Regions from separate parts of the Bacillus sp. LLTC93 genome, predicted to be linked through region 3. Evidence: riboswitches for the same ligand, from Rfam matches in the RefSeq annotation. Region 3 holds a riboswitch; each other region holds the start of a gene.

Region 1 (10,591 bases), on a different contig from region 3:
TTTGAATGCAACCATGACGACAACAGGTATTGATTTGTCAAAAGGAAGCAAAGCAGAGCTTACATTTAAAACATGGTACGATATCGAAGAAGATTATGATTATGCGTATGTAGAAGTTCGTGAGACTGGGACCGATCAATGGAAAACCATTGCTGGTAACATCACGAATGATCGAAATGAAGCAGGTGCTAACGAAGGCAATGGCATCGACGGAAAATCAGACGGCTGGGTAGATGCAACCTTTGATCTTTCTGATTATGCAGGGAAGAAAATCGATCTGCAATTCCGATACACAACCGATGCAGGCTATTCGCTACCAGGCTTGTTCGTAGATGATCTAAACGTAACAGCAGATGGAACGAAGGTATGGTCTGATGATGCTGAGGGAACGTCCACTTTTACCTTCAATGGATTCTCTCAATCTAACGGAAAACAATATGCAGCGCAATACTATTTACTAGAGTGGCGCTCTTATGCTGATGTCGATAAAGGCTTAAAGCATATCAAACGTGGGGCAAGTCTGATGAGCTATAATAACGGTTTGGTCGTGTGGTATGTCGATCAATCTTATAGTGATAACTGGGTAGGGAAGCACCCAGGAAACGGCTTCCTTGGTGTCGTAGATGCGGATCAGCAAGTATTAAAATGGAGTGACGGCTCTGTTGCGGCCACAGGATTCCAAGTACATGATGCAGCATTTTCTTTGAATCCAAGTACGAAGCTGAATATTGATTATACAGCGACAACAGGCTTAACCTTGGAAGATCGCTATATTCGTCCGACTCGTACATTTAGTGATCAAAAGAATTATGTGAATCCAAATAACCCAGACGCAGGACGCGATGTGCCGACATATGGTCTATCCTTTAAAGTCGTTGGACAAAGTAAGGATCGTTCTGTTGGAAAGGTATTAATTTCTAAAAGTAACTAAACAGAAAGCCGGATTCTACCATTGAATCCGGCTTTTTGATGTGTTGAGACAAGGATTTTTATCATATGATCGTTTTTTGATCGAATGTCTGTTCTTTTTTATTTTGATATCCGAATGAAACCATTATATAATAGAGACTGGAAGGTTTTTCTTTCATTCACGGTTCTTTTTAGCTGTTAAAAAACAGGAAAGGATGAGCGTTACCAATGAGTTGTGTCACTGACAAGCAATTAAAGGTGATTCGAGGGACGATGCAGACTTTTTGCAGCCATTTGGAGTATGATGGCCACGGTAAGCTTCATATCAATACCATCATGGCTTTTATTAAAAAGGAATTCGGTGTAAGGAAAATGAGAGACATTCCACAAAGTCGGTTTACTGAAGCGCTAGAATTAATACAAGACTTTGATTTATACACGGACAAAATAGAGATTCGTGATCGTCTATCAGAAAGGAATTAACTAAATTGAATATTTTAGCAATGATTTTAGTAGGAATTGTCGCGTTAGAACACATTGTCATCATGTTATTAGAAATGTTTTTTATGGAATCAAAGATGGCTAAAAGATCTTTCCGACTGCCTGAACACTTACAAAAAGATCCAAATGTGAAAGTGATGTTTGCCAATCAAGGGCTTTATAACGGGTTTCTAGCTGCAGGTCTCGTTTGGGGGCTCATTCTCGGATCAAATACCGTTGGTTATATGATTCAGCTATTTTTCATTCTTTGTGTGATCATCGCAGCAGTATTTGGCGGTGTGACATCCAATAAATCCATTATCATCAAACAAGGAATACCAGCCTTGCTCGCATTAATTGCGCTTATGCTGGCTATGTAATCTTAAATAAAGCTGCCCCGATAAAAGGGCAGCTTTTATCTTTTTCGAAGACCCATCAAACGAATAATGGATGTCAAACAAAGAGCAACGGCAACAGCCAAAATGATTTTTCCGTACATGACCCCTGTTAGGTTCATCAAGAAGACCGCCAATATGATACAGAGCGTGATGATGATCATCACAATCGAATAGGTTTTCATCTCTTTTCCACTCCTTTAAAAAGTCCCCTCCAGCACGAGAGGTCTGTCAATCTTTCCTCATATTATATCACTCAATGACAATTTTACATGAAATTCCCTACCGATAGAATGTGACATAATGATTAGATTTGAAGTGATGCCATATTTTTTAGAAAATCGGGTATACCATAAAGAGTTGCATTGAAGTCTAATTGCTTGATATTTAATTGTGCAAAATATAAAATGACCACATGAAGAATCGAAAGGATGATCAAATTGAGTAAGAAAGTTTTATTAGTATCGACAAGTAGCCCGGAAATGAACGGACACCCAACAGGCCTATGGCTAGAAGAATTGGCGGAGCCTTTTCACATCTTTAAAGAAAATGAACTAGATGTACAAATTGTCTCCATTCAAGGTGGAACTGTACCAATAGATAAAAATTCAATTCCTGAAGGTGTTCCAGCGCAATATCAGGATGTGTATGAATTACTTCAAGATACAAAGGCGCTAACAGATGTGAATCCAGCTGACTATGATGGGATCTTCTTTGCGGGAGGACATGGCCCAATGATCGACTTTGCATCCAATCAACTGGTAGCCGATGCGATCTTAGCAATTTCAGAAAAAAATGGTGCTGTCGGAGCTGTTTGCCACGGCGTTTCAGCATTTGTTGATGTGAATGATCGAGATGGAAAATCATTTATCGAAGGCAAAAAAATAACAGGGTTCACGAACGAGGAAGAGGATGCCGTTCAGCTGACATCAAAGGTTCCATTTTTATTGGAAACAAAGCTTCGTGAGCAAGGAGCAGTGTTTGAAAAAGGAGATGCCTTTGCGCCATTTGCTGTTGTAGATGGACAAATCATTACTGGACAAAACCCAGGATCAAGTGCAGAAACAGCACGCTTATTTGTCAAAACCATTGCATAAATCGTCAAAAATCCAGTCGTGACTCATACGGCTGGTTTTTTTGTTATAAAAATTTCCTGAAAAAGACCAAAACAAGTATTGGAAAAATGGTAAAATGATCACAGGGTAAAAAACCCAAATTAGGGAAAAGGGGATGTTCCTGTGAGAGCATTTTACGTAAAAATCACCGTAGCTTTGCTGTCTGTTTTACTAGTGACAGCAGGTTTATTTTCACCAGCATTAAAAGCAGAAGACGCACCAAAGTCAGATGGAAAAGTGTCGCCATTGTCGGAAAAAGCCATCCAGCAAGTGCAAGAGTCATTTTTGAAGCAGGATAAAGGAACCGCTATTCAACAGAAGCAAGTGAAAAAATCATTTAAAGTAGATAAGAAAAATGGAATCAGTATCAAACGAAAAGCAGCTAAAGATGGAAAGCTACGAACGTCTGCTGTCCGTTCCATCGATGGACTAGCAATCAATCAATCGGCTGTCTTATCAGAGGAGGATCCAGTTGATTTATGGTTTTTAAGCACGTCTTCACCTCAGGCACTCATCAGCCGGATTACCTCTCAAAATGCTGATTATTTCGTTCAATTATTTGTTGTTGATTTTGAAGCAGGACAAGCTTATCCAACGGATCTTATTCAACCGGCAGGCAGTCTGCTTGGGGTAAGCAATTTACCAGCGGGTGATTATGCGTTTGGAATCACAAGCGGTGGAGACTTCGGAGACTCATATACATTACAGGTGAATGCAAAAAACCCACCCAATTTCACAGGTGCTGAATCCTTGTCATCAACCTTGCAATACTTTGTCGCTGCGTATGCCAATGGGGATGTTTTCGCAAATGGTACAAAAGTGTATAACAAACAATCGAAGACCGCCGATTATAAATGGGAGCGTGTGTTTTATTTCTCATATGATGGAAAATATGAACAGAGAACCCATTCTGTTGAAAGTGTGAAAGTGAAAAGTATTTCGGCACCAGTATCGTACTCTGCTCCTTATGCGAGTTCATCTGAGGCCATTCTCGTCTACTTAGATGTGGAGACATTGTTTATGTACCATCAATCATCGTATGCAAGCGGACAATACTACCATAGTAGCTTTGTTGATACGCTTGGGAAGACAACACCAAGACGCTTAGACCTTGATGATTTGACAAATTACGGCGATCATATTTTAGCCGTTGATTTAAAAACAGGACAGCCGATTGATTTCTTCAGTGTTCTTAATTTCTACTATGCTGCAGGAATCGAGAAGCTGCCAACGATTAATACATTGAATTAAGAAAGGCGGTTGACATCAAATCGCCACATGTGTACAGTAAAGATAATTAAATGACAAAAGTCCACTAGGGGAGTCATGTATGACTGAGACAAGAGGAAATCTTGGACCCTTTGAACCTGATCTAGTTCGTACTAGCGGAGGGAAGTGGAGCTGGACCTTGTCTTATTCATGATTGAATCGATAAGAAGGCCGCTCCATTTGGGGTGGCTTTTTCATTTATTCAACTGAAGAAGAGGAGGCTTTTTTTATGACATTTTCAACGCAATTAAGGAAAGAAGCAGAACCATTATTTGAAGCCATTTATCAGCATCCGTTTGTCAGAGGGCTGGCAGCAGGAAAGCTTGAAAAGGAACAGATCATCCATTACGTCAAACAAGATGCAGAATACTTAAATGCATTCATTAAAATTTATGCGGCAGCGATTAGTAGATGTACAGATAGAGAGGATATTGCCTTTTTCCATCAGCAGATCGCGTTTGTACTAGATAGTGAGACACATCCTCATCAAAACCTTTGCCGAGTGGCAGGTGTAGCATATGATGAGCTACAAGGTGCTACATTGGCTCCGAGTGCTCACCACTATATTCATCACATGCTGCAAGTCGCACAGGAAGGCACGCTTGGAGAAATTATTGCTGTTTTGCTACCTTGCCCTTGGACATATTGGGAAATAGGCAAACGAATGCTTTCAGATGTGCAGCCTGACCCGGCGCATCCATTTTATGAGTGGATCACATTTTATGGCGGGTTAACTGACTCAGTTACAGTTGAGCTTTGCAAAAGGCTTGATCAGTGGGCGGAAGGAGCAAGTGAGAAAGAAAAAGAAAAAATGAAACAGCACTTCTTCTTAAGCTGTCAGCTTGAGTACAAATTCTGGGAAATGGCGTTCACTTTGGAAGAGTGGCCAGTCAAGCTGGAGGTGCATTCATCATGACGTGGAAGATGAAAGAAGTCGTCCTTGCTGTGATCCTATCTGTAGCGTGCGGTGTGATCTATTTAGGGTGGTCCACTCTTTATTTACCGATTACAGCACTTGTTGGTCCAGCAGGAGGCAATATCATGTTTGGGATTTGGGTGATTGCCAGTCCAATCGTCGCTTATATCATCCAAAAGCCCGGAGCTGCCCTCATTGCAGAAACAGCCGCAGCCGCCGTGGAATTACTGACAGGCAGCCACTTCGGTCTTTCAGCTCTGCTGATTGGTGTATGCCAAGGACTTGGGGCAGAAATCGCCTTCGCTCTTTTTGGTTATAAACGATATCGCATGTGGACACTTATGCTGTCTGGTGCCTTTGCAGCTGTAGGAGCGATGGCATATAGCCTGGTTGCCAATGGATTTGGTTATTATACGCCTCAAGTTTTACTCATGACACTTGTGACTCAAATCATCAGCGGTATGATACTTGGGGGATGCTTAGCGAAAGTTGTAGTGGATGCATTATCCAAGACCGGTGTACTGAATCAATATGCCATCATGAAAGAAAAACGAAACAAAGGTGAACAGCATGGATTCATTTCTCGCGTGCAGTAACCTCACTGTCCGTTTTTATGAACAGCCTAAGCCTGTTCTGCATCAAGTATCTCTTTCTATTCAAAAGGGAGAAAAGGTGCTTATTTTAGGACCAAGCGGAAGCGGAAAATCCACGCTCATTTCGGTGCTTTCTGGTATCATTCCAGAACATATGGAAGCTGACGTGCAGGGAGAAGTGATGTTACAAAGACATACAGGTGTTATGTTTCAAGACCCTGATTCCCAGTTTTGTATGCACCGGGTCAATGAAGAAATTGCATTTAGCTTAGAGAACCGTTCTGTCCCTCGTGAAGAGATGGATGACATCATTCAGCATCTCATGCAAAAAGTACAACTGGATGTCGATCCGAATACAGATATTCACACATTATCAGGCGGCATGAAGCAGCGATTGGCGCTTGCTTGCTTACTAGCGTTAGAGCCGGATGTTCTGTTCTTTGATGAACCGACTGCACAGCTTGATCCAGCAGGCAGAATGGAGATATTTCAGCTGCTTCAGCAGCTTGCAGCTGATCAACATCAAACCATGATTTTTGTGGAGCATGTGCTAGACGGTGTCATCGAATGGATGGATCGGGTTATTTTATTAGATGATCAAGGCAGCATCTTAGCAGATGGATCTCCGAAAGAGGTGATGACAGCATATGAGGGAGAAATGAAAGAGGCAGGAATTTGGCGCCCAAAAATATTTCCCGAGAAATGGTCCACTATCATTCAAGATCCATTTCACCCACTGAGTCAAACACTTATGCAAACCTTTGAAGCAAGAAAAGAGCGGCGTGAGAAGGTGTCATCAATCGATCGAGAGACAATCATTCGCACAGATGATCTTCAATTAAGCTACGGAAAAAAAAGGATTATGAATGACCTGCAGTTGGATATAAAAACAGGAGATTGGGTGGCGATCATCGGGGAAAATGGAAGCGGAAAAAGTACATGTCTTAAACATTTGATCCGATTAGAGCCAATCAAAAAAGGCCATATTTTCTTAAAAGAAAAACATCTCAAAAAGTGGTCTGACCGATTACTATATGAAAAAGCAGGCTTTGTTTTTCAAAATCCAGAGCTACAATTTATACAAGACACGGTGTTTGATGAAATCGCATTTGGCGGAAGACAGCGAAATTGGCCAGAATCAGTGGTACAAGAAAAAACGTATCAGCTATTGGAAGAGTTCGGCTTAGAGAAGCATGCGGAAGCGCATCCTTTCACCTTAAGTTTAGGGCAAAAAAGAAGATTAAGTGTCGCCACAATGCTTCTTTTTGATCAGGATGTATTACTGTTAGATGAACCGACTTTTGGACAGGACGAAAAAACGGCGAAGGAATTAATCAGACGTTTGAAAGAGCGGCAACGCCAAGGCACTACCATTATGATGGTCACACATGATATGGAGCTCGTCGATAAATGCGCAGATCAGGTGCTGCTTTTTCACCAAGGGGAGCATGTGTATGATGGCACGCCTTATGATTTATTTTCAAATCAGAAACTCGTTGATTCCTATCAGCTGAGAGTGCCTTTGCATTATCGCTATGTGGCTGAAAGAAAGGACGTGCTGACGATTGCAAAGTAATCACTCCTTTCTATCCACTGTGAATCCAGTCATGAAATTACTCGCTCATCTTCTTGCAATGTGTTGTCTTATGGCGATTCCCGATCCCAAAACAACCTTCATCATCTGGCTGTTTGCTCTTGGTATCGGGCTTGTCCTAGGCGGTTGGAATATCAAGTATCTTATCACAAGATTGGTCCCTTATCTGATCTTTTTTATTCTCGTGTTTTGGATGATGGCGGCCTTCGGCAAGGGGGATCATACTGTTTGGAAGTGGGCGTGGTTTCATGTCACAGAGGAGAGTTTAAGAAATGGCCTCACCATATCTTTCAGAATGCTTGGCTTTGTGACCTTTGGTCTTCTTTTTACCTCTACAACAGATTTGACAGCCTTTATGATGAGCTTAATACATCAATGCCGAATGTCACCTAAATGGGCGTATGGGATGCTTGCCGGCTTCCGATTTATCCCGTTGTTTCAGAGTGAATTAAAGCAAATGAAGGCTGCGCATAAAATCAGGGGCTACAAGCAAAAAAACAGCTGGAAAGCCTTTATACGTTATGCACTTCCCCTTTTCACGCAGGGCGTACGAAAATCTGAACGCCTAGCGATTGCGATGGAAGCAAGAGGCTTCACAGGGACGAGGGAGCGAACGTATTATCATGTCATCAGCACATCTTGGATTGACTACATGTACCTTTTTTTCATAGGTATCAGTGTCTTCGTGTGCATTTTCTTTTTTTAAAAACACCCACATTCTCTTGATAGAATGTGGGTGTTTTATATGTCTTAGGTCATTTGATTGATATTAGTACACATTGCAGGCTGTAATAGATCATATAAAGAACCGATAAAGAGGATGTACTGAGAAAAAGAGAGGATGAACGTGAGCGAATGTCACAGAGAATTGATAACATAATAGACGCTTTACCAATCATTGGACTAGCTATGAGAGAGCAACTAACCTTTTCTGTTTTAGGGAAAGAGAAGGTTCTTTATTATCAGCAACATGGGAACATTGACTTAGGGTTTAAAGCTGGTGATACAGTGGCTAATGGATTTCAAAACTTTGCGATGCTGAAAAATGGGAGAGAGCCATCATTTATTCAAATCCCGAAAGAGGTGTACGGGATTCCAATGGATATCGTAGCCGTCCCGATTACAGATGAGAATGGTCAGGTTGTCGCTGCCTTTTGTGTTGCATATGACCAAACCAATCAACATCGATTAGATCACATCATGACAGAGAGCAACCAAGCATCTGAAAAACTAGTCGCGATGGTACAGCAAGTTGCCGCACATTCAGAGGAACTACAAGCGACAAGTGAACAAATACTGCAAAATACGAAAACCACTGTCGAAAATTCCTCTAAAATCAATCAAGTGTCCAATCTCATCAAAGGTATCTCTGATCAAACGAACTTACTCGGACTCAACGCATCAATAGAAGCTGCAAGAGTAGGTGAAGCGGGTGCAGGCTTTGGAGTGGTCGCAACAGAAGTGAGGAAGCTATCCACTCATGCGAAGCAAGCGACGACTGATATTGAAACAGCGCTAAAAGATGTACAGGGATCTATTAAAGGAATGGAAGAAGAAATTGCACAAATCGTGGCTTCCTCTGAGCATCAAGCAGAGCTTGTAGGCACTTTTACTAAAATTATTGAAGGACTTCACGAAACTAATGAAACGATGAAAGCATTGGCAGACGACTTAGTTAACTATCAAGTGAAATAAAAAATTCTGATCAAAACCTCCAGCTGAATAGGAGGTTTTTTTAACGTTTTAAGGTGAGGAACTTGTTAGGATATTGACCGATTGATCGCTGACAGGCAGGGTACACTTCTGTATGATAGAAAAAGAGAGACTAGCTTGGTCATTAGACCTATTCATAAGGAGGAAGACCATCGTGACACAATCAGCGAAGCTGCAAGAAATACTCGCACCTTACCGAACATTGTTAGATCAAACTGAAAAACCAATGATTCAATTACAGATGAAACAAGGAAAAACAGGACCATACGACAGCAAAATAGCAGGGGACCCTTACTTCCCAAAAAACGACGAATATCCAGTTGACGGTGAAGGACATCCTATGAAGCTTTTGGCACAAGTTAATTTTGGACAGCTGCCGAAGCTGAAAGATTATCCAGAAACAGGACTTCTGCAAATTTTTATTTCTGTTCATGATGATCTTTATGGGATGAATATTGACCATAAAACAGAGCAAAAAGATTTTCGGATTAAATTCATTGAAGAACCTTTTTTAGCAGAAGAAGAGTTATTAACTGATTTTTCTTTTGTGAAAATTCCAGATGATTTTTATTTTCCTGTGACGAAAGAAGGCGCGATAACAGGTGAATTATCAAGCGAAACGATCAGTGTAGGAGATTTTCGATTTGAAAAAGTCACAGGCAAACAAAGCTGGGACCTATTCGAAGGTGTAGAAGGTATTGATGGAGATGAAGCGGATGCCTTGCTAGATGAATTTTATGAGACAGAGAGTGGTTTTGGTCACAAATTGGGTGGGTATCCAGGCTTTACACAAGAGGACCCGCGTACCTACGAAGACCAGGAACATACCGTTCTGTTATTACAAATCGACTCAGATGATGAAGTGGATATGTTGTGGGGAGATTGCGGGATCGCCAACTTTTTTATCAAACCAGAAGACCTCAAACGAAAAAATTTCGAGAATGTCGTCTATAATTGGGATTGCTCCTGATTTTGTAAAAAACACTCTTTAAACACTCTTTATAGAGTGTTTTTGTGTATGTTTTTAGACTTTTTGTCCCTATTTCGTCATGTTTGAGAGGTAATATGTCATTCTTTCTAGTTGACCGTATCAAAAAAAAATGTAAAATCATCTTAAAGTCCTCTTTTTTGATAATAATAATAAAATGACATATCAATCAACAATAAATGCTCGAAAAAGCGGAATGTACTGGGGGGTATCAATTGATCATTTCGAAAGTAATCAATAATAATGTGGTCAGTGCGTATGATGACGAGCAGCATGAGCTGGTCATTATGGGCAGAGGGATCGCGTTTCAAAAGAAAAGCGGAGACCCGATTGACGAAGAACGTATCGAAAAAGTATTTTCCATTCAAAATAAAGATATATCAGAAAAATTTAAAACCCTGCTTTATGATATTCCAATCGAGTATATGCAAGTGTGTGAGGCGATTATTGATCATGCGAGAACGACCCTGAACAAAAATTTAAATGACAGCATCTATGTGACGTTGACGGATCATATCACCTTTGCCATCGAACGTCATCAAAAAGGAATGGACATCAAAAATGCTTTGCTCTGGGAAATTAAACGGTTGTACAAAGATGAGTTCATGTGCGGTGTAGA
Region 2 (10,591 bases), on a different contig from region 3:
CTGTTATCAGAAATCCAGCGTCATCTAGCGCTTGAATGGCTTGGTCAAGCTGCTTTTGGCTGTAGGAAGTGAGTGTATGTAAGTGTACGCCATCTGTTAGCTCTGACAAGTAGGAGGCGCCCGTATTAGAAATGTGATGAACGAAGTCAGCTACTTGTTTACGTGTGCTGACGCGAATAGAGGCAGTCAGCTCTCCGTACACTGGGTGTTCTATGATCACGTCTTTCACCGTCACACCAAAATCTACAATCAGTGTCAGTTCCTCTTCTGTACGAAGAGGATCATGCTTGCAGGCGATAATTTGTTCAATTTCCGTTTCTGGCGCATGCAGCGGCGCCATATACACATAGCCTTGGCTTGTGGCGATAATGGGTTCGTTTTTTGCTTTTAATAATGATATATCTTGTACAATAACTTGTCGTGATACAGCGGCCTTTTTAGCTAAAAAGCTTCCAGTGAGCGGTGTATCTGTTTCTTTCAGCCACTGTAATATGGCATTTCTTCTGTCTTCGCCAATGAGTTTCCTCTCTTCAACCACGTCTTATGCTCCTTTCTTCTCCTTTTGCAAGTTCTCAAATGTATGCAAAAGCTGATCGATGTCATCTTTTGATGATAGTCGTCCAAATGATATTCGAATGAACTGAAGGGCATCACGATCTGATACATGCAATGCCTTCACAGCAGGGGAAGGATGATGATAACCAGATGCACATGCACTTCCAGTCGATATACAAATCCCATGCCGGTTACATGCTAACATTACATATTGTCCTTCAAACCCTTCAAAAAAACAACCAATAATATGAGGCAGCATGCGGCGCTTGTCATTGTCCTGAAGCGTACGGACAGGCAGCTGACGTTTTTTTATCTGCTGAAGAAAATAATCACGAAGCTGCTCATCCAGTTGATGCTGCTCATCTAGCTTAAGCAGCATTTGTTCACTCACCGCAACAAAAGCACCGATGCACGGAACGTTCACAGTTCCTGGACGTAAGCCGTTTTCCTGCACTGCACCTGTATATAAAGGCCTCCAAGGGACATGCGCGCCCATATAGACAGCGCCAGCGCCCTTAGGTGCATACACTTTATGACTGGAGATGGACATGGCATCGACCCCAAGCTCCTTGATAGACACACGAATCTTTCCGAATGTTTGCACGGCATCTGTATGAAAAAGAATTTGTCTTTCTTTTAAAAGAGGTGCTAATTGAGCCAATGGCTGGATAATACCTGTTTCTGAGTTTGCGTGCTGAATGGACACTAATCCTGTTTCAGGCAATAAAGCTTTTTTAAGAATATCCTCTGTGATGATCCCGTTTTGATTCGGTTCAATGATTGTGACCTTCACACCAAGACGGTGCAAGGCATCGAGCGCGTGATGAACGGAAGGATGTTCAACTGATGTGGTGATGACATGCTGTTTATGTGCGGGCAGCCCATTCATGATCGATTGAATCGCAAGGATATTGGATTCAGTTCCGCCACTTGTAAAGTAGATGCCGTCTGGTTCGCCCTCAAGAATCGTAGCGAGTGATTGTCTGCTATAAGTCAATATGTCATTAGCTCTTCCCCCTGCATCATGAAGGCTGCTTGCATTCCCGTAGCAATCTTTGCTCAGCTGTTGGAATACATGTAGAGCTTCCTCAGAAACGGGTGTAGAAGCTGCGTAATCTAAATAGACCAAACCATCCATCTCCTGTATGAAAATTTTTTCTTGTATTTATTGTAGTGTTGTGTAATGATATGTGTCAAGACAGGTGTAAATGACAGGAGGGGCGATTGTGTCATCAATCAAAAAAGTCATTGTGGTGGGATCAGGCATAGCAGCGCTTTCCTTTGCAAAAACCATATCAGAAAACTGCCAAGTCATCATGATGACAAAAAAACAATTTTCCTCTAGTAATTCCATGCTTGCACAAGGGGGAATCGCTGCGGCCTTTTCAGCACATGATTCAGTTGCTCAGCATGTGCAAGACACGCTAGCTGCCGGCTGTGATCATAATGATGACAAGACCGTACAGGAGATAGTGGGTCTTGGAAAACACCTTGTAGAGCAGCTCGTAGCAGAAGGCTGTCCATTTGATCGGAATGAAGCGGGAATGCCGCAGTTAGGTAAAGAGGGAGCTCACACCTCTAATCGCATTTTGCATGCAGGAGGAGATCAAACAGGTAAAACCCTCGTGCAGTTTTTAAAAAGTCAGCTTGGCTCACATATTCATCTATACGAATATCATCATGTCATTGATCTATTAGTTCATGAAGGGAAATGTGTCGGTATTGTGTGGAAAGACGAGAAAGGACACGTACATACCATGACCGCAGATGCAGTTGTTTTATCCACTGGGGGCTGCGGATCCCTATATGAGACAAACACAAATGATCCTTCTGTAACAGGAGACGGGCTGATGATGGCCCATCGAGCTGGAGCACAATTAGTGGATCTCGAATTTGTTCAATTTCATCCGACTCTTTTGACGATCGCTGGAAAAGCAGTCGGTCTTGTTTCAGAGGCAGTGCGAGGAGAGGGAGCATATTTAGAAGATGAAACAGGCAGGCGGATCATGAAAGGGATTCATCCACAGGCCGATTTAGCTCCTAGAGATGTGGTCGCTAGAGCTATTTTTCATGAGCAGCAATTAGGTCATCATCTGTATCTCAACATCCATGATATTCCGCATTTTTCTGTTCGTTTTCCAGCGATTGATGCGATGTGTCAGCGAGCTGGAGTCGATATGGCAAGCGGCCGATTGCCAGTTTCTCCTGGTATGCATTTTTTAATGGGCGGAATCAAGGTCAATGAACATGGAGAAACGAGCGTTCAATCGCTTTTTGCCATCGGTGAAGCAGCTTGTACAGGGCTACACGGCGCCAATCGATTGGCGAGTAATTCTCTTCTGGAAGGTCTCGTTTTAGGAAGAAAAGCGGCTAGGCGTATTGAGCAATTGCCAAAACTGCAAAAAACAATCCCATCTCTTTCTATAAAAGAAGTATGGGCTGTCCCAACTATTTCAGAGGCTCAGATTAGAAAAAAGATGACAGCATATGCCGCAATTGTCAGAGATAAAAAAGGCTTGCAGACCTTGCTCGATGAATTAGAACAAGTCTCTTTTCAGCAAATCAATGTGAAGGATATCACAAATGAACAGATTGAATTAAGCAATCAATGGGCATTAGCGATTTGCCTTGTTAAGTCTGCATTACTCCGTACAGAAAGCAGGGGCGGCCATTATCGAATGGATTATCTAAAGCGGAATGATGCTTTGTGGCGAGGAAAACAGATTGTACATGAAAAGGGCCACATTCACATCATGAAAAATGAAAGGATCGGTGCCGAATGGAACGTTTACAGTTAAAACAAATGCTTACTCATTTTTTAAAAGAAGATATTGGCTTTGGAGACGTATCAGCTGATGCCATTTTTGAAGACAAGAAAGGAACAGCTTACATCATCGCAAAACAATCGGGCGTATTGGCAGGATCACGAATCGTTGAAATGGGGTATGGCCTGCTGAATGAACAGATTCAAACTGAGCTGTTTTTCAAAGAGGGCGATTGGATTCATTCAGGCGCTGTAATGGCTCAAATAAGAGGCCCAGTTAACGACTTGCTAAAAGGAGAACGGGTCATTCTGAATATATTACAGCGCATGACAGGAATCGCCACCCTAACACATGAAGCAGTACAACGATTAGCTGATCCGTCTATTATGATCTGTGATACGAGAAAAACGACACCTGGCTTGCGCATGTTAGAGAAATATGCAGTGAAAGTAGGAGGCGGAAAGAATCATCGTTTCGGCTTATCGGATGGTGTGATGATTAAAGATAACCATATTGCCGCATGTGGTTCTATCCGTGAAGCGGTAGAAAAAGCAAGAGCATACGCCGGTCATATGGTGAAAATTGAAGTGGAAATTGAATCAGAAGCACAGCTCATGGAAGCCATTGAAGCAAAAGCGGATGTCATCATGTTTGACAACTGCTCTCCGGATGAAGTGAAACGTTTTAAACAAATGACACCAGAGACGATCCTGACAGAGGCATCAGGAGGCATCACGTTAGAGACATTACCAAGCTACCGGGGGACAGGTGTCGATCTCATTTCACTTGGTTTTCTGACACATTCCGCTCCATCATTTGATTTTAGTATGAATATGGAATTCAGCTATAAAGGGGGAACGACTCATGTCCATGCTTGATGTTCTAGCGAATCAACATTCGGCCATGATGCCAGATGAATATAAACACCGCTCTTATGAAGAGATGAAGCAGCGTGTTTTAGACATTAAACGAGCTTTTGGATCAAAGCTTTTTATACCAGGCCATCATTATCAAAAAGATGAGGTCATCCAATTTGCAGATGCAACAGGTGATTCATTGCAGCTAGCGCAAATAGCAGCTGACAATCAGGAGGCAGAATACATTGTGTTCTGCGGTGTTCACTTCATGGCAGAAACGGCAGATATGCTGTCAAAAAAGAATCAACACGTCCTGTTGCCAGATATGAGAGCAGGCTGTTCAATGGCAGATATGGCGAACATGAAACAAACGGACAGAGCCTGGGAACAGCTCACTGCTCTATTTGGAGATACGATACTCCCGCTCACTTATGTCAACTCAACAGCTGATATTAAAGCATTTGTCGGCAAGCATGGCGGGGCGACCGTCACATCTTCAAACGCTAAGAAAGTACTGGAGTGGGCGCTTACACAAAAAGAGCGGATTTTGTTTCTCCCTGATCAGCATTTAGGGCGTAATACAGCCTTTGATTTAGGTATCCCGCTAGAAGAAATGGCTGTCTGGGATCAAGTAGAAGAAAAGCTCATCACCGATCAACCGCTCAATCGCATCAAAATGATTTTATGGAAAGGGCATTGTTCTGTACATGAGAAGTTTACCGTTCAGAATATTGAACAAACGAGAAAAAGAGATCGTGACATTCAAATCCTTGTGCATCCAGAGTGCACACATGAGGTGGTAAGAGCTTCTGATCTAGCTGGTTCAACGAAATTTATTATTGATACGATCAAGCAGGCACCAGCAGGAAGCAAGTGGGCGATCGGAACAGAGATGAATTTAGTTAAACGCATCATAGATCAGCACCCGGATAAACAAATTGAATCCCTTAACCCAGATATGTGTCCATGTTTGACAATGAACCGTATTGATCTGCCTCATTTGTTGTGGTCACTTGAAAGCATTGAAAAGGGTGAGCCAGTCGGTTTGATTCAGGTCAATGAAGAGATTACAAAAGAGGCTTTGCTTGCATTAAATAAAATGCTCACCATTAAATAATGAATCAGCCCCTCCTATCAGAAAACAAGTTTTTATCATATTGGCTTGTAAATAGGCATAAATTTATGTTGAAACATATTGTACTTCTGACATAACCGCTACGTTCACGTTTTGCATAGGAGGGGAAAACGTTGAAAATTCATATTGTGCAAAAAGGAGACTCCCTTTGGAAAATTTCAAAGAAATACGGAGTCGACTTTCAAGAATTGAAAAAACTAAATTCACAGCTCAGTAATCCAGATTTGATCATGCCGGGTATGAAGATCAAGATTCCATCTAGTGGTGTTCCTGTGAAAACAGATCATCAAAAAGTGAAAGAAATGCCAAAACCTAAAGAACATCCGTATGTGAAAGAAAAGCCAAAGGACGTCGTGCAAGTGCAAGATACGAAACCGAAGGAAAAGCCAAATGAACCGGTCCCTTATGTACCGCCAGTGCCAAAGATCGAGCAGCCAGTTTTTCCACAAGTTGATGTGAACTATTATCAGACCAATCTCTACCAGCCATTTACGCCTCCTCCTCAAAAAGAACATCATGAGAAAAAAGATCACTTTCATGAAAAGAAAGATCATGTTCATGAGAAGAAAGACCATAAAGATCACAAGGATCATTTTCATCATGAAAATAAGGACCATAAAGATCATAAGGACCATCTTCATTATGAAAATAAGGATCATCACAAAGATGAAGTGGCAAAGGGATATGATCCATTTATTCATATTCCGCATCAAAAAGAGGAGGGAAAAGAGATGGAGCATAGCAATTACCCAAACCTTCCTAACTTCCCACAAATGCCGAATGTTGGAGGAGCAGCAGTAGGAGGAATGGCTGAAAATAAAGAGCATCATCACCATCATCATGAATCATATGATCCTTATTATGGTCATGGTCATTACATGCCTGCGATGTATCCATATCCGCAGCAAATGGTACCGGCTTCACCTATTTTACCAGGATCAGGTCTTTGTTATCCGGTCCAGCCGTATTATCACCACCATATGATGCCGTATCCTTACCCTGCTCAGCCATATTATCCAGCCTATCAAGCGCCAGCTTACTATGGGGAAAATTATGAGCATCATGCAAACGATGGACATCACTGGCACCACCACATGCATCCAAATGCAAATGCAAATGCAAACGCAAACGCAAATGCTAATCAAGGCTTTTATCCAAACGCCTCAAATGAAGCATATGGCAAGGAAGACTGCGGATGTGATGATGGCATGAAGCATCATCATCAGCCATGGCCTGGACATTATCCAAATCCTGTTCCGTATGGTCAAATGGGTGGTTATCCCGCTCAGCCATACATGCAGCAATATCCAAGTCAATCGGTTTTTGCAAGACCAGAAGAAGACGAAGAAGATTAACGACGGAAGGGACGATCTCAATCGTTCCTTTTTTTGTTTATAACTGACAGCTTGATTTTTCCCTGAACTGTACATGCTAAAACAGAGCCTGTTTTCGCGCTCATGAGATTGAATTTGTACAGGGGGTTTTTCGTTTGAGACAAAAATGGCAAAAAACAATCGCATTAGTGCTTCTTCCTATTGGTTTAACTGCATGTGGTACAAATGACAACGCGGGTGTAGATACTCGTCACAATCAATCAGGCCAGCCGGTTGGTTATCATTCGAATCAACGGGCGACAGACAACAACCAAGATCACCAAGGCCCAATTTCTGAGCTTATGGAAGGGATGAACGGAAATACAACGAATGTTGATTATCGTTCACGTCCTACGGAGGATCAAGTGAGAATGCCGCTTACTGGCGGAGATGGACGCTATAGTCATGGAGATATGAATTATCATAACCAAATGTCGTTCTCTGGCTACGATAAACAAGAGAACGTACAGCGTTCACGAAAAATTGCGAACCGTGTGAATAAAATGAACCACGTAGCAGACTCACAAGTGATGGTCACTGATGAAAATGTGTATATTGCGATTAAATCAGATGGACGCCTGACGGCAGAAGGCGTAACACAAATAGAAGAAGCAGCGACTCGTTATGCAGATGGAAGAGCTGTCCAAGTCATCAAAGACGAAGGAGCATTCACACGCTTCAGAGATATGAGAAAAACGCAATTTGAAACAGGCCAAACAGGCATGACCCGATAGTTGAATAAAATAAAAAAGGCTAAAGTTCATTACGAACTCTAGCCTTTTCTTAAAAATATACCTTGATGCCTATATAAAATTCGTAAAAGAAATAACAGCCAAATCCAAGTAATAAAATACCAGCAATAATGGATGTCCACTTTATCATTGTCCGATTCATCACTTTTCTTGTCAAAGATACAATTGTGAGAAGACCGAGGTCATGAAGAAGAATCCCTGCCAAAATACCGCTGGCAGCCAACATAAATTCAGATGAATCTGTTTTAGTATAAGCATCTGCCAGTACAGCACCAAACACCGATACCCAGAACACAAGGTTTCCAGGAGATACTGCCACAAGCAAGCCGTTTCGGTATGTTTTTGCGAATGATTTGTTGACTTTTTCTCCTGCTAAATGGATGTCTTGGTTCGCATTTTTAATGGAATCGTATGCAAGAATCATTAAGAATACGGCCCCGATCAGCCAAAGCGGAATTTGGACAAACGGCAATGATAAAAACTGTGCGAATCCTGCATATAAAGCCAAGATGAGCAAGATATCTATTGTCATGCCGCCGGCTCCAACTGTTAAGCCATGAAAGAAGCCGTTTTTTAACCCCTGCTTTGTCATTTCAACCGTGATCGCTCCAACAGGTAGAGCAATTGAGAATCCTACGACGATAAATGTTAGAAATGTTTGCAATCGACTAGAACTTCCTTTGAACAAATAGTTTGTATAAAAATTCTCCGTTTAGATTAATTATACATAATAGGATAAAAGGATCAATGATTATTTCTGATTTGATCGAATTAAAGGGTAGAGCTGTTGTATAGAAGTTTGCATATCCTGCTCATCGGTGTAGCTTGTAGGGGAAAGGAACTATTTTCCTGAATCTTCTTTTTTTCATATCGCCTCTATGATAAACTGATGTGGAAATCAATAAGAGTGACTAGGGGTGCCCGCTAAGTGGGCTGAGAGAGAAGCTTAAGCTTCTTAACCCTTTGGACCTGATCTGGCTCGTACCAGCGTGGGGAAGTTGAAGATGATACATGTGTCATAAGAATGACATTCATGTTTTTTTCTGACGACGAAACCAGGTTCTCAACATAGAGCCTGGTTTTTTGCTGGTGCTGATTCCATCCTGTCCGATGACAAAAAGAGAAGGAGAGAACAGCAAATGAAAGAAAATAAAAATGTCCCATCAACTCAATCTTTACTATCAAGCTTTGACGGAAGTCGAAAGGTGTATGAGCAGGGCTCAAGACCTGACATCTTGGTGCCAAAAAGGGAAATTATGCTCTCAAATACTGTGACACAGGCGGGAGACATTCAAAATGACCCGATCCGTGTGTACGATACAAGTGGACCGTACACAGATGAGAATGCCCATATTGATGTTACAAAGGGTTTAAATCGTCTTAGAGCGGCGTGGATTAAAGAAAGAGAAGATACAGAAAGCTACGAAGGGCGTCATGTGAAACCGGAAGATAACGGGTATCGTTCAAAGGGGAAAGAGCCCTTTCATCATGTTCATACTGATTTTCATCATGTGCCGCTTCGCGCGAAACATGGCGCCTGTGTGACACAAATGCATTATGCAAAAAAAGGCATCATCACACCTGAAATGGAATTTATCGCTTTGAGAGAACAGCTAAGCCCTGAGTTTGTTAGAGAGGAAGTAGCCAGCGGAAGAGCAGTCATCCCAGCGAATATTAACCATCCAGAAAGTGAGCCGATGATTATTGGAAAGCATTTTCACGTCAAAATCAATGCGAATATTGGCAATTCAGCTGTGACGTCATCCATCGATGAAGAGGTAGAGAAGATGACGTGGGCGATCAGGTGGGGGGCAGACACAATGATGGACCTGTCCACTGGAAAGGACATTCATACAACGAGAGAATGGATCATTCGAAATTGCCCAGTCCCAGTAGGAACCGTTCCCATTTATCAGGCACTTGAAAAAGTGAATGGAGTGGCAGAAGATTTGACGTGGGAAGTGTACCGAGACACATTAATTGAACAAGCTGAACAAGGTGTAGACTACTTCACGATTCATGCGGGCGTGCTATTAAGGTATATTCCGCTTACAGTCGATCGAGTAACGGGAATTGTGTCAAGAGGCGGAGCGATTATGGCAAGATGGTGTCTCGCTCATCATCAAGAAAACTTTCTTTATACCCATTTCGAAGATATTTGTGAAATTATGAAAACCTATGATATTGCCTTTTCTCTTGGAGATGGACTCAGACCAGGTTCGATCGCTGATGCAAATGATGAGGCGCAGTTTGCAGAACTGAAAACGTTAGGCGAATTGACAGAGATCGCCTGGAAACATGATGTACAGGTGATGATTGAAGGACCTGGACATGTCCCGATGGATAAAATCAAAGAAAATGTCGATAAGCAGATGGAGATTTGCAAAGAGGCACCATTTTACACGTTAGGACCTCTTACAACTGATATTGCCCCGGGATATGATCACATTACATCCGCTATCGGCGCTGCCATGATCGGCTGGTATGGAACAGCCATGCTGTGTTATGTGACACCAAAAGAGCATTTAGGTCTGCCAAATAAAGAAGATGTGAGAGAAGGCGTCATCGCTTATAAAATTGCCGCACATGCAGCTGATCTCGCAAAAGGACATCCTGCTGCTCAAAAGCGCGATGATGCATTATCGAAAGCGAGATTTGAATTTAGATGGCGGGATCAATTCCACCTGTCACTTGATCCAGAAAGAGCTTTGGCGTTCCACGATGAAACATTGCCAGCTGAAGGTGCAAAGACCGCTCACTTTTGCTCCATGTGTGGACCGAAGTTTTGCAGTATGAAAATTTCTCATGATATCCGCAATCAATCAGAAGAAGTGGAAAAAGAGATGGAGAAGAAGGCAAAAGAGTTTGTCAGCCAAGGAAGTCAAATCTATCAGTCCTAAAAAAGAACCTCGCACTTCTCTTGTGCGGGGTTTTTATAAAACGGCTGAAAAGGCTTTTCTCACGAGATGGAAAAATGCTCTTACTGCAATCGCCATGATTTCCATACTCGGAATCAGGGCATCTGTTAAATGAAACAAGACAGTTTGTCTCTCTGGAGATGTTCGTTTCTTTTTCTGTTTCATGAAGACAGCCTCCTTTCTAAACAATATACTTCTTTACAGATTAGAGAGATAGAGATGTTGTGTGAATTTAA
Region 3 (10,591 bases):
TCCATTATAATCCCTCTATATGTTTTACCATCGGCTTCAATCAGGCAAAGTGCTCTTGGCATATTATGAGGCAGACTTGTGAGAAAGTCGACCTTCTCGTCAATGCTCATTTGACTTAAAGGCTTTTTCACTCGTTTTCTTCTTGGTTCTTGTTTTGTTTCATGAAATACGCCTTCTGGCTGCTTTTCCTCTTCTTTCAGAGGCTCTCGTTCTTGTATAAGCTCTGCCTCTTGTGTGACCTTTTGTTCTTCCTGAAGTGCAGGCGGCTCTGCTTCTTTTTTCTGCTCTACTTCCTGTGATACAGGTTCCTGCGCACTTTCTTCGATCGTGTCTTTAGTGCTTTTTTTGTTTTCTGGCGGTTTTTCTGACTTCTTTCGCTTTCTCACAATATCTTGCATGGCCGGCTTTGATTCATCATAGCTCGGCTGAACAATATACATAAGCGGCTTTTGATTCTCATCACCTTTATTTGACATACTAATCCCTCCCGAATGATTCATTCCTTATATATATGAAAGGATGCTTCGAATCAGAAGAAAAATAAAAAACAGCATACCAGTCATTGGTATGCTGCAAGTCATTTATTCGTTTAGCGGGCAATGATATGGAAGCCAGAATCAACATGCAGATTCTCACCTGTCATGCCGCGAGATAGATCACTGAATAAGAATAATGCTGTATCGCCAACTTCTTCAGGAGTCGTTGTACGGCGAAGCGGTGCACGCTCTTCAATATCCTTCAGGATCGTATTAAAGCCGCTGATGCCTTTTGCAGATAGAGTACGAATTGGGCCAGCAGAAATACTGTTCACGCGGATACCTTCTGCTCCTAGATCAGCTGCTAAATATTTCACACTTGCTTCAAGTGCTGCTTTCGCTACACCCATTACATTGTAGTTAGATACAACACGCTCTCCGCCTAGGTATGTAAGCGTCACAATGCTTCCGCCCTCTGTCATCAATGGACGTGCAGCTTTTGCTACTGCTGTTAATGAGTATGCGCTAATGTTGTGCGCCAAAAGGAACCCTTCACGGTTCGTGTTCAAATATTCACCGACAAGCTCTTCCTTGTTTGCAAACGCAATAGCATGTGCAACACCATGAATGACTTGTACTTTTTCTTTAATTGTAGCAAAGCATTTTTCGATTTCTTCATCACTTGTCACGTCACAAGGAAGAATAATTGAATCATCACGCTCAAGTGTGCTTGCAAGCTCTTTCACAGATTCAGCAAGACGGTCTCCAACATAAGTAAAAATCAAACGAGCTCCTGCTTCGTGTAGTGAACGAGCAATTCCCCAAGCGATGCTTCGTTTATTGGCAACACCCATGACCACGATATTACGGCCTTCTAAAGAAAAGTTCATATGTATTAAAGCCTCCCATTTTTTCAAGACATAGTATTAGTACCTGATCATAATATTATCATAGATCATGAGATAATGACAATTTTCGCTCGAAGAAAGTTTCTTTTTAGCCCTATGTCTTCTTTTCAGCGTGATAGAAAGCCCTTGAAGTCTAGGAAAGATGAGTACTGGCGCGGAGCGAATTTTGACATCCGTGAGCACCAGCACGCAGGACTGAGAAAGAATGCGAGGGTTTGTCTACACGATGAGACCGCCCTCGCAAGTGAAGACGGTCCAATTTTTATCCTTTGATCCTGTTTTGCTGATAAGCAAAATGGTTGGTAGGCCCGTGACCAGCGCCAATATGCAAAGGATATTTAATCGCTTCATGGACAAAAGTTTCCGCAGTTTCAAAGGCTTCCTTCATGGAACATCCTTTGGCTATTTCTGCTGTTAATGCCGCTGCAAAAGTACAGCCTGTGCCATGTGTATGTGGTGTATCAATATGTTCATTTGTGACTTCAATAAAGCCTTTTCCATCATACAACAGGTCTGTGATCAGGCCGTCAAATGGACCGTGTCCGCCTTTGATCACTACGTATTTCGCGCCGAGCTCATAAAGACGTTCTGCTGCTAGGTAGCGATCCTCTTTTGTTTGAATGCGTATGCCTGTCAGCACTTCTGCCTCAGGAAGATTGGGCGTTACTGCATAGCTGACTGGCAGTAAGTGTGTTTTCATTGCAGAGACAGCATCCTCATTTAATAAAGAAGCCCCACCTTTTGCAATCATGACTGGATCTACAATCAGCTTCAGCTGATACTGAACCGTTTTTTCAGCAACCGTTTTGATCATTTCAGCACTCCACAGCATCCCTGTTTTGACGGCATCTGGCAGTAAGTCTTCTGCCACTGCATCTATTTGACTTATTAACGCCTCGATAGAAAGCGGAAATATACCATGAACGCCAAGTGTGTTTTGCGCTGTAATCGCTGTGATCGCAGACATTCCATACACACCGAGCTCCTGGAAGGTTTTCAAATCTGCTTGAATTCCTGCTCCGCCGCCAGAATCCGAACCCGCGATGGTTAATGCCTTTTTAATCGTCATTTCATCACACCCTCTCATTAGCCAATCCATTGATGATAAATGGTTCTCGCTTTGGCAATATCACTTGTACCGTGTACAAGTGCCCTGCCATCTTTGAATAAGACGAGCTTGAACTCGTCCTTTTGACAAGAAAGCAAATACGGATTTTCAAGCACATCCATCCCTGCTTTCTTTAGCCGAAGGGCCACTTCATGTAAAGGCGGTGGCGTCCCTGCTGCACTGCGGATTTGCACCGTATTGCGGCCACAAAGTACGTCTGCCTTCGCTCTCTGGTCATATGAGAGAAATGGATATGTCTTCAATCCACAGCTTGGACATTGCTCCTTCTTTAAAGACGAGACGGACCGAATGTCAGACCGTTCATTTGTCCATAAATCAAAGGATCTTAATATCGGAGTCACTTGATGTCCTGTTAAACATTTAAGAGCATCTGCCACTTGATATGCCGCCACCTGCTGCACAACCGGACTAATAATACCTGCTGTATCACATGTCATGCCTTGTGCAGGTAAATGCTCAAGCAAGCAGTGTAAACACGGCGTCTCTCCCGGAATGACAGTGAATTGAATGCCATAGCTGGCTACACAGGCTCCATAAAAGAAAGGAATTTGATGTTTGATGGCTGCATCATTTGCGATCATTCGCACCTCAAAATTATCAGCTGCATCCACGATGATCGAAGCCCCGCTGACAAGTTCATCAATATTTTGAGCGGTCACATCAATGACGATTCCTCTTACGCAGACTTCACTGTTCACCTGCTTTAGTCTTTTTTCAGCCGCCACAGCCTTTGGTAGCCGGTCTTGCACATCTTGCTCTGTGTAAAGCTGCTGACGCTGAAGGTTGCTCCATTCAATATAATCTCTATCCAAAATGGTGACAGATCCCACGCCAGCACGAACAAGCATTTCAGCACTGGCTGTTCCAAGTGCTCCCGCTCCAATAATGACAGCCTTTGAGGCGTTTAACTGCTTTTGCCCATCTGTTCCGATCGGCGAAAAAAGCTCTTGACGTGAATAACGTGTGCTCAAAACGCTGGCATCCCTTCCTGCGGACTGCTGGCTGTACCATAGTTTTTCAGCGGAATACGTCCTGCCTCAAAACCTAATCTTCCTGATTCAATGGCCAGCTTCATCGCTTTGGCCATTTTCACAGGGTCCTTTGCACCAGACACGGCGGTATTGAGTAATACAGCGTCAGCCCCTAGTTCCATCGCATAAGCAGCATCCTTAGGAGAGCCTACACCCGCATCAATAATGACCGGCACCTTCGCCTGCTCGATAATAAATGAGAGATTCAGAGGGTTTAGTAAGCCTTGACCTGAACCGATTGGAGAGGCCCCTGGCATGATGGCGTGGACACCGAGTTCTTCTAATTTTCTTGCCAGTACCACATCATCTGATGTATACGGCAGCACGATAAAACCTTCTTCCAATAGCATTTCAGATGCTTTTAGCGTTTCGACTGGATCAGGTAGAAGGGATCTTGAACAGCCAATCACTTCTACCTTGATCATGTCACACAGCCCCGAAGCCTTCGCTAAACGGGCAATGCGCACCGCTTCTTCCGCTGTACTTGCGCCTGCTGTATTTGGAAGTAATGTATATTTTGATAAATCAAGCTGCTCTAAAAAATTCGGTTGAGATGCTTCAAAAATGTTCATTCTTCGCACAGCAAAGGTCAAAATTTCAGCTTCTGATACGTTCACTGCTTCTTTTTGAACCTCAAATGATGGATACTTTCCTGTACCAAGTAATAGTCTTGATGTGAATGTTTTTCCGCCAATGTGTAGCATTTTGTCATCCTCCTCCTACAAAGTGAACGATTTCGATCGTGTCATTTGGTTGAATTTCTACTTGTTGAAACGCTTCTTTATCAATAATTTCTTGGTTCTTTTCGACGATCACTACACGATTTTCAAGCTGATAGGCTGATAGCAGATCATAGATCGTTCCATTCTCTTTATCGAAATCAACAACTCTGCCATTCAATTGAATTTTCATATAAACAGTGCCTCCTTTCGGCCAATGCGAAACGCATGAAGCCATTCCTCTTGGACAGGCTTGCCTAATATCAGGTCGCGAATGATTTCTCCAGTAATTGGCGCAAGTAAAATGCCATTCCGATAATGTCCCGTTGCAAAAAGAATACGCTCATCTTCCGGGTGTCTTCCGATATAAGGATGCCGGTCGCTTGTCGCCGGGCGAAGTCCTGCCCAGCATTGATCAATCTGCATCTCCTTTATAGAAGGCATGAGCTGAGACGCTTTTTGAATCACAGCTTCAATGCCGCCAAGTGTCGGAACAGCCTGCCAATCATTTGGCTTCATCGTTGCACCAATTACGAGCTTTCCGCTATCTCTTTGAACGATATAACAATGATCATGGTAAATGGTGTGTGCGAGCGCTGGGCCGCTATTCCATACAGACACACATTCTCCTTTTACTGGATAAAGAGAATAAGATAACCCTAGCTCTTCAAAAAAGCGGCCAGACCATACACCACTTGCTATCGTAAGGTCATCACATGTGAATGTGCCATTAGCTGTTCTGACAGTGATTGCTTCTTTGTCCCGCATGACTTCGATCACAGGTGTAAACTCCTTCACATCTGCCCCGTACCGAACAGCTGCCTGCCACAATGCCCTGCATACCGCATAAGGCTCAACATGAACATCCTCTTCAATTAAACCTGCTCCCATGATGTCATTTGCGATTTGCGGCATACGTTTTTTCACACAACTTGCCTCAAGCCACTGAAACGTAGACAAATGCTGCATCCGGCAAAGTGTACGTTTTTCTTCTTCTGTAAAGGCTACCTTCATAATACCGCCCGCTGATTTTCGAATATCAATGCCTGATTCATGCTGAAGATCAACTTTTAATTTTTCATATAATGCCTGGCTTGCTCTGCCTACCTGAAAGAAAATATCCTCATGACCCTCTCCTTCAGCATGTGCACCGAGCATCCCAGCAGCCGCACTCGTCGTTTGCTTCCCTATCTCATTCGCCTCAAGTAAAAGAGTCTGCTTTCCTGCTTTTGCGACGTGATACGCAATGGACATCCCTATGATTCCACCGCCAATGATTGCAACGTCATAATGCTTTTTCATAAGGATTCTCCTTTAGCTTTTTAGAAAATGCTTGGGCCTTGATGCGCGGCTGATGGTGAGTGAAAATTCCTGACATGACAGCAATCCCTTTCACATTCACGTGCAGCAATTCTGGGATTCGATCAGGCGTCACCCCGCCAATGACCACCACCGGAATGGACAGCGCAGAAGTCAGTTCTTCCACAAGCTTTACGCCTCTCGCCTTAAGTCCTGGTTTACATGAGGTGTTATATACGTGCCCAAACATGACATACTCTGCACCGTTTTCCTCGGCCGCTTTGGCCTCTTCTATCGAATGAACAGACACACCCGCATGAAGGTGAGGAAATTTTTGTCGCAGCTCCTTTGGCGAAAAGCTGTGGCCTGGGAGATGTACCCGGTGAATATTGGTGAGCAGCGCGACGTCTACTCGGTCATTGATGACGAGTTTCTCTTTCGGTACACCTTCTGAACGGAGTTGTTTCACGAGATCAACAAGCTCACTTGCTGTTTTAGACCGTTCCCGGATATGAATAAAGTCCACTTCAGATTCAATGGCTTTTATTTGCTTGATCAGCTCATTAACAGGAAACGAATCATTTGTCACTGCGTGGAGTTCCATTTGCACCAACTCCATCTAAGCATGCTGTTTGCCACGTTTCCTTTTTATACGCCATCTCCCAGAAATGGTATTCGTAATAGCTTGAAATCACAAAATTTTCTTTCATATTGGCCCGTACATGTTCTGGTGCTTTTTCCGCGAGTTCATCAAAGCGGTTGACCTGTTCAAAGACAAGCTCTTTAAACCAATCCCCTCCATATGTCAAAATCCATTCTTGGTAAATCGAATGGTCAGGTGTCGTTTGTTTCAGCTTTTCCCCCACCTCATAATATAGCCAGTAGCACGGCAATAACGTGGCTAAAATTTCTTCAAATCGTCCGCTTTTCACAGACCTGTACATATGTGAGGTATACGCATAAGCAGTGGGTGAAGGCTTAAAGCTGTCGAGTGCTTCGTCAGAGATCTGAAGAAGCTCTGTGAACTTTCTATGCAGGGATAGCTCTGCTTCATACGTGCCCTGCGCATGATACGCCATTCTGCCCGTCGTATGTAAGTCCTCACTAATGGCAGCTCCATATGCTTGCATCTTTGCGAAATGAGTTAAATAATACGAATCCTGCATCACGTAATAGGTGAACCGATCGAGTGAAAGTGTGCCATCTCCAATTCCTTTCACAAAAGGATGCGTAAAGCTTCCATTCCACCATGTTGCTGCTGCCTCTTTACATTCCTTTGAAAATGTCATGTTCCTCTCTCCTCCTGTTTCTTCATATAAAAAAGCCACTTTCCGCGTGGAAAGTGGCTTGGAATTTGTAAAAAGCATAGTCAAAAACCGCACCACTTCCCTACGCAGGTATGAACCTGTTCAGGTAATGAGGGTCTAAAAGTCGACACTTTTATCTCAGCCCTTTTAAAGGACTCCCCTAGTGGATCAAACATATGATGTTGTACCTCTATCTTAATCAGGAATTGTTCATTGGTCAAGGGTTCATTGCAACTCTAATTGGGCTCTAAGTCCTGCCACATATTCCCGGGAACCTGACACAAGCACGCGGTCTCCGCTTCTGAGCGCCGTATCTCCGTGCGGTACTAAGCTGTCTATCCCTCTAAAAATACGGACAAACACCAAATCGCCGGTAAAAGGGAATTCCCGCAGCATGACATTGTGATACCGATGATTGTTCATTTGAATTTGATACAAAGAAGAATCCTCATTTGTTAACAATCGAATCGCATCAGGCGCTTCAATTAACGCTCTTAGCACCGTTTTAGATGATAGGAAATTAGAAAAAGTATCAATGCCCGCTTCCTTCAGCGTCAGCTCTGCTTCCGCTTTGTTAACACTTGCAATGACTTGTTTCGCCCCTTCTTCTTTTGCAAATAAAGCAATTTCCTTATTTTTTGTCTCACTGCCTGTTGCTACGACTAGAACATCCTCCTGGCCGATGCCTGCCTTTCTCAGCGTCTCATCGTCGTATTGCTCAATCGCTTCAACTTCAAAGATCGAATCGGCAGCAAGCTGTGCTTCTTTATTTTCTTGAAACACATGCAAAATACGGATGTCATATTCATCCTGATGCAAATCAAGTGTTACGGGTAAAGTCAGCTGGTTTGCCCCAATAAAGGTCACACGCTTTTTTTGATTCGTTTCTTGTTCTTTTTTAAACAGCGCTTTAAACCAAACAGGCGTTAAAATACTCGTCAACACAGCGACTAAAATCAATGCGCCTGACATTTTATGATCAATGACACCAAGCCGCTCCCCAATCGTCGCAGCTGCAATGACAAGTGATAACGTCGATGTTAATAAAAAGCCGGAGCCGATGACTTTTTTCATGTCATACCATTTTTTCAAATAAAGAATGGGAATTAGCTTACTAAGCAGTAATGCAATAAACAATAGCGGAATCATGATCATAATGGTTGGGTCCTTGAACAGTGCCCATATATTCAGGTCCACACCGACCATCACAAAAAAGATCGGGATTAAAAATCCGTAACCAAATGAGTCGAGCTGCTGGACAAGCTCTTTATTTGGCGAAAGGAGGGACACGAGCACGCCTGCTAAAAACGCCCCAAGAATATTTTCAGCACCGAGTGATTCAGATAAGGCAACTAAGACTATAATGAGAGTAAAGATTGCCCTTGTCCCAATTTGCACCGTTCCTTTTGACATGGACTGAAAAATGGATTTTGTCTTAAATACTCGGCCAAATAAATAAAGAAGAATGCCCGCTGCAAATAATAATAACAGCAGCCACATGTTCCCTGTTCCATCGCCATAAATGGAGGAAAACACAGCAAGTAAAATCAGCGTCACCAAATCAGCAATAACGGCCACAAGCAGAATGATTTGACCAATATTCGTCTGCATCAACTTTTCCTCTTTTAAGGTTGGAACCACTACACCTAATGAGATGGTGGAAATGATGAGCGTCATTAAAAAGGCATTTTCGATAAACCCTGCGAGTACAAACGCATAGGACAGGATAAAGGAAATACAAAATACCCCAAGAAAAATAATGGTGGCTGCTTTAAACGTATTCGGTTCTTTTAGACCATTTGGAAGTTCTCTTGCTTTCTTCTTTGATTCAAAAGAAGAAAAATCTATTTCAAGTCCACTTAAAAACATCAGAAAAATAAAACCAAGCATGGATAACGTATCTAGCCATGCGTCATGTTCGACAACTAGTTGAAACCCGCTTTTTCCAATGATGAGCCCCATGATAATTTCAGCGACAACGACCGGAATGGTCAGCTTAAATCGGTGCAATAAAATGGGGGTGAAAAAGGCTACGATAATAACGACAACGAGTGATGAAACAGATGTATGCTCCATTGGCTAAAGCCTCCTAACATTCATATTTAATTTTTTAAGTCTTACGTTAAAGCATTGATTCTAACAATTGCCTAAATGAAATGAAAGCCATTCGTTATATTTTCTAAAATTCAAACTTCTTTATACCCGATGAATTGATGAGAAAGATCAGGAGGAAACCTTATGAAATTCGATATCATTGGTGATATCCATGGCTGCTACGAAGAGCTGCTTACCCTCATATACAAACTAGGATACGAACTCAAACATGGATTACCCGTCCATCCTGATAAGAGAACACTAGCACTTGTCGGTGATTTAACAGATCGAGGGCCTCAATCAGTAGACGTGATGCAATTTGTCATACATGCCTATTCGCATGGAGCGATCCGTTACGTACCTGGAAACCATTGCTTTAAGCTTTATCGCTATTTAAAAGGAAATCCCGTTAAATTACTGCATGGCATTGAAACAACAGTGAACGAAATAAAAAAACTGCCGCTTCATGAAAAAAACAAATTATCATATGAATTTAAACAGTTATTTGAGAAGGCTCCGCTTTATGATGTGCTGATTCCAGATGAGCTGATCATTGCACACGCAGCGATGAAGGAAAAGGATATTGGAAAGAAGCCAAATAAACAGATGCGATCTTATCTATTATTCGGTGCTGTCACAGGAGAGATTTGGCCGGATGGACGACCTGTGCGGAAGGACTGGGCAAAGGAATATGAAGGGAAACCATGGATTGTTTACGGTCATACACCAGTGAAAGAACCTCGATTTGTTGGCAGAACAGTCAATATTGATACAGGCTGCGTTTTTGGCAATCAGCTGTCAGCTCTTAAATATCCTGAGCTTGTAACTGTCTCTGTCCCTTCATCTATGCCATATGATGATTCTAGATTCCAACATTTCACATCATAAAAAACCCGGCCCTGCTTTGCAGGTGACCGGGTTTTCATTCTTTAAAGAAGCAATGCCTTCATGTCAGCTGGCAATGGAGCCGAAAATGTCATTTGCTCACCTGTCATCGGATGAGGAAAGACAAGGGTTTCACTATGCAGCGCCTGCCGATCCATTCTCTCGCTCGTTCCGCCATACAGCGTATCACCGATGAGCGGATGACCAAGATATTGCATATGCACACGAATTTGATGTGTTCTTCCAGTTTCAAGTACAAGAGACACATCCGACATGTTCAAATCAGCGTCTACCTGTCGCACTGTATAATGCGTCACTGCCTCTTGACCATCCTCATCGACCATGCGTTCAATGATACTATCCCCTTTTCGGGCAATTTTTGCACGAATGGTTCCATGCTTTTGTGCAATTATGCCCTGTGTAAAAGCTCTGTATGTTCGCTTGACTTCCCCTTTTTTTTGCGCTTTTGATAAAAGGCTGTGTGCAAAGCGATGTTTGGCGACAAGCATCACACCAGATGTATCACGATCAAGACGGCTCACCAAATGAACCGTCAGCCGAACAGACTGCTCAGCATAATGGTAAAGCAGACCATTCGCAATACTATGCTCAGGGTGCTCTCTAGAAGGAATAGATGGGATATATGGCTTCTTATTCAGCACAAGCACATGCTCATCCTCAAATATTATATCCAGCGGAATCGGAGCTGGTTTGAGCCCTTCACTCACTTTTTCCTCAGGAAA

Evidence for each region. A riboswitch is a leader RNA that binds a small molecule or an ion and turns the genes downstream of it on or off. The one in region 3 is predicted to bind thiamine pyrophosphate.
Region 1: linked by a shared signal. The riboswitch ahead of tenA (thiaminase II) and the one ahead of tenA (thiaminase II) in region 3 are both predicted to bind thiamine pyrophosphate.
Region 2: linked by a shared signal. The riboswitch ahead of thiC (phosphomethylpyrimidine synthase ThiC) and the one ahead of tenA (thiaminase II) in region 3 are both predicted to bind thiamine pyrophosphate.

The regions. Positions count from the first base shown of each region.
Region 1 is NZ_PVME01000008.1:8,133-18,723, reverse strand. It holds gene C6W18_RS17385 (immune inhibitor A domain-containing protein) at 1-931, shown strand, start outside; gene C6W18_RS17380 (ORF6C domain-containing protein) at 1,138-1,392, shown strand; gene C6W18_RS17375 (DUF1304 domain-containing protein) at 1,398-1,769, shown strand; gene C6W18_RS20125 (hypothetical protein) at 1,805-1,969, opposite strand; gene C6W18_RS17370 (type 1 glutamine amidotransferase domain-containing protein) at 2,225-2,881, shown strand; gene C6W18_RS17365 (hypothetical protein) at 3,023-4,150, shown strand; TPP riboswitch at 4,207-4,310, shown strand; gene tenA (thiaminase II) at 4,398-5,084, shown strand; gene C6W18_RS17355 (ECF transporter S component) at 5,081-5,680, shown strand; gene C6W18_RS17350 (ABC transporter ATP-binding protein) at 5,655-7,253, shown strand; gene C6W18_RS17345 (energy-coupling factor transporter transmembrane component T family protein) at 7,243-7,977, shown strand; gene C6W18_RS17340 (methyl-accepting chemotaxis protein) at 8,127-8,966, shown strand; gene C6W18_RS17335 (YwqG family protein) at 9,139-9,954, shown strand; gene licT (BglG family transcription antiterminator LicT) at 10,188-10,591, shown strand, end outside.
Region 2 is NZ_PVME01000001.1:721,956-732,546, reverse strand. It holds gene C6W18_RS03950 (transcription repressor NadR) at 1-538, opposite strand, end outside; gene C6W18_RS03945 (IscS subfamily cysteine desulfurase) at 542-1,684, opposite strand; gene nadB (L-aspartate oxidase) at 1,782-3,353, shown strand; gene nadC (carboxylating nicotinate-nucleotide diphosphorylase) at 3,335-4,198, shown strand; gene nadA (quinolinate synthase NadA) at 4,185-5,294, shown strand; gene safA (SafA/ExsA family spore coat assembly protein) at 5,426-6,667, shown strand; gene C6W18_RS03920 (YhcN/YlaJ family sporulation lipoprotein) at 6,802-7,419, shown strand; gene C6W18_RS03915 (LysE family transporter) at 7,469-8,101, opposite strand; TPP riboswitch at 8,341-8,450, shown strand; gene thiC (phosphomethylpyrimidine synthase ThiC) at 8,577-10,337, shown strand; gene C6W18_RS19935 (hypothetical protein) at 10,371-10,520, opposite strand.
Region 3 is NZ_PVME01000003.1:533,386-543,976, forward strand. It holds gene C6W18_RS12290 (CotO family spore coat protein) at 1-476, opposite strand, end outside; gene fabI (enoyl-ACP reductase FabI) at 590-1,366, opposite strand; gene thiD (bifunctional hydroxymethylpyrimidine kinase/phosphomethylpyrimidine kinase) at 1,647-2,453, opposite strand; gene C6W18_RS12310 (thiazole biosynthesis adenylyltransferase ThiF) at 2,471-3,484, opposite strand; gene C6W18_RS12315 (thiazole synthase) at 3,481-4,248, opposite strand; gene thiS (sulfur carrier protein ThiS) at 4,253-4,456, opposite strand; gene thiO (glycine oxidase ThiO) at 4,453-5,565, opposite strand; gene tenI (thiazole tautomerase TenI) at 5,549-6,166, opposite strand; gene tenA (thiaminase II) at 6,141-6,851, opposite strand; TPP riboswitch at 6,932-7,041, opposite strand; gene C6W18_RS12340 (monovalent cation:proton antiporter family protein) at 7,095-8,945, opposite strand; gene prpE (bis(5'-nucleosyl)-tetraphosphatase PrpE) at 9,108-9,851, shown strand; gene C6W18_RS12350 (RluA family pseudouridine synthase) at 9,893-10,591, opposite strand, start outside.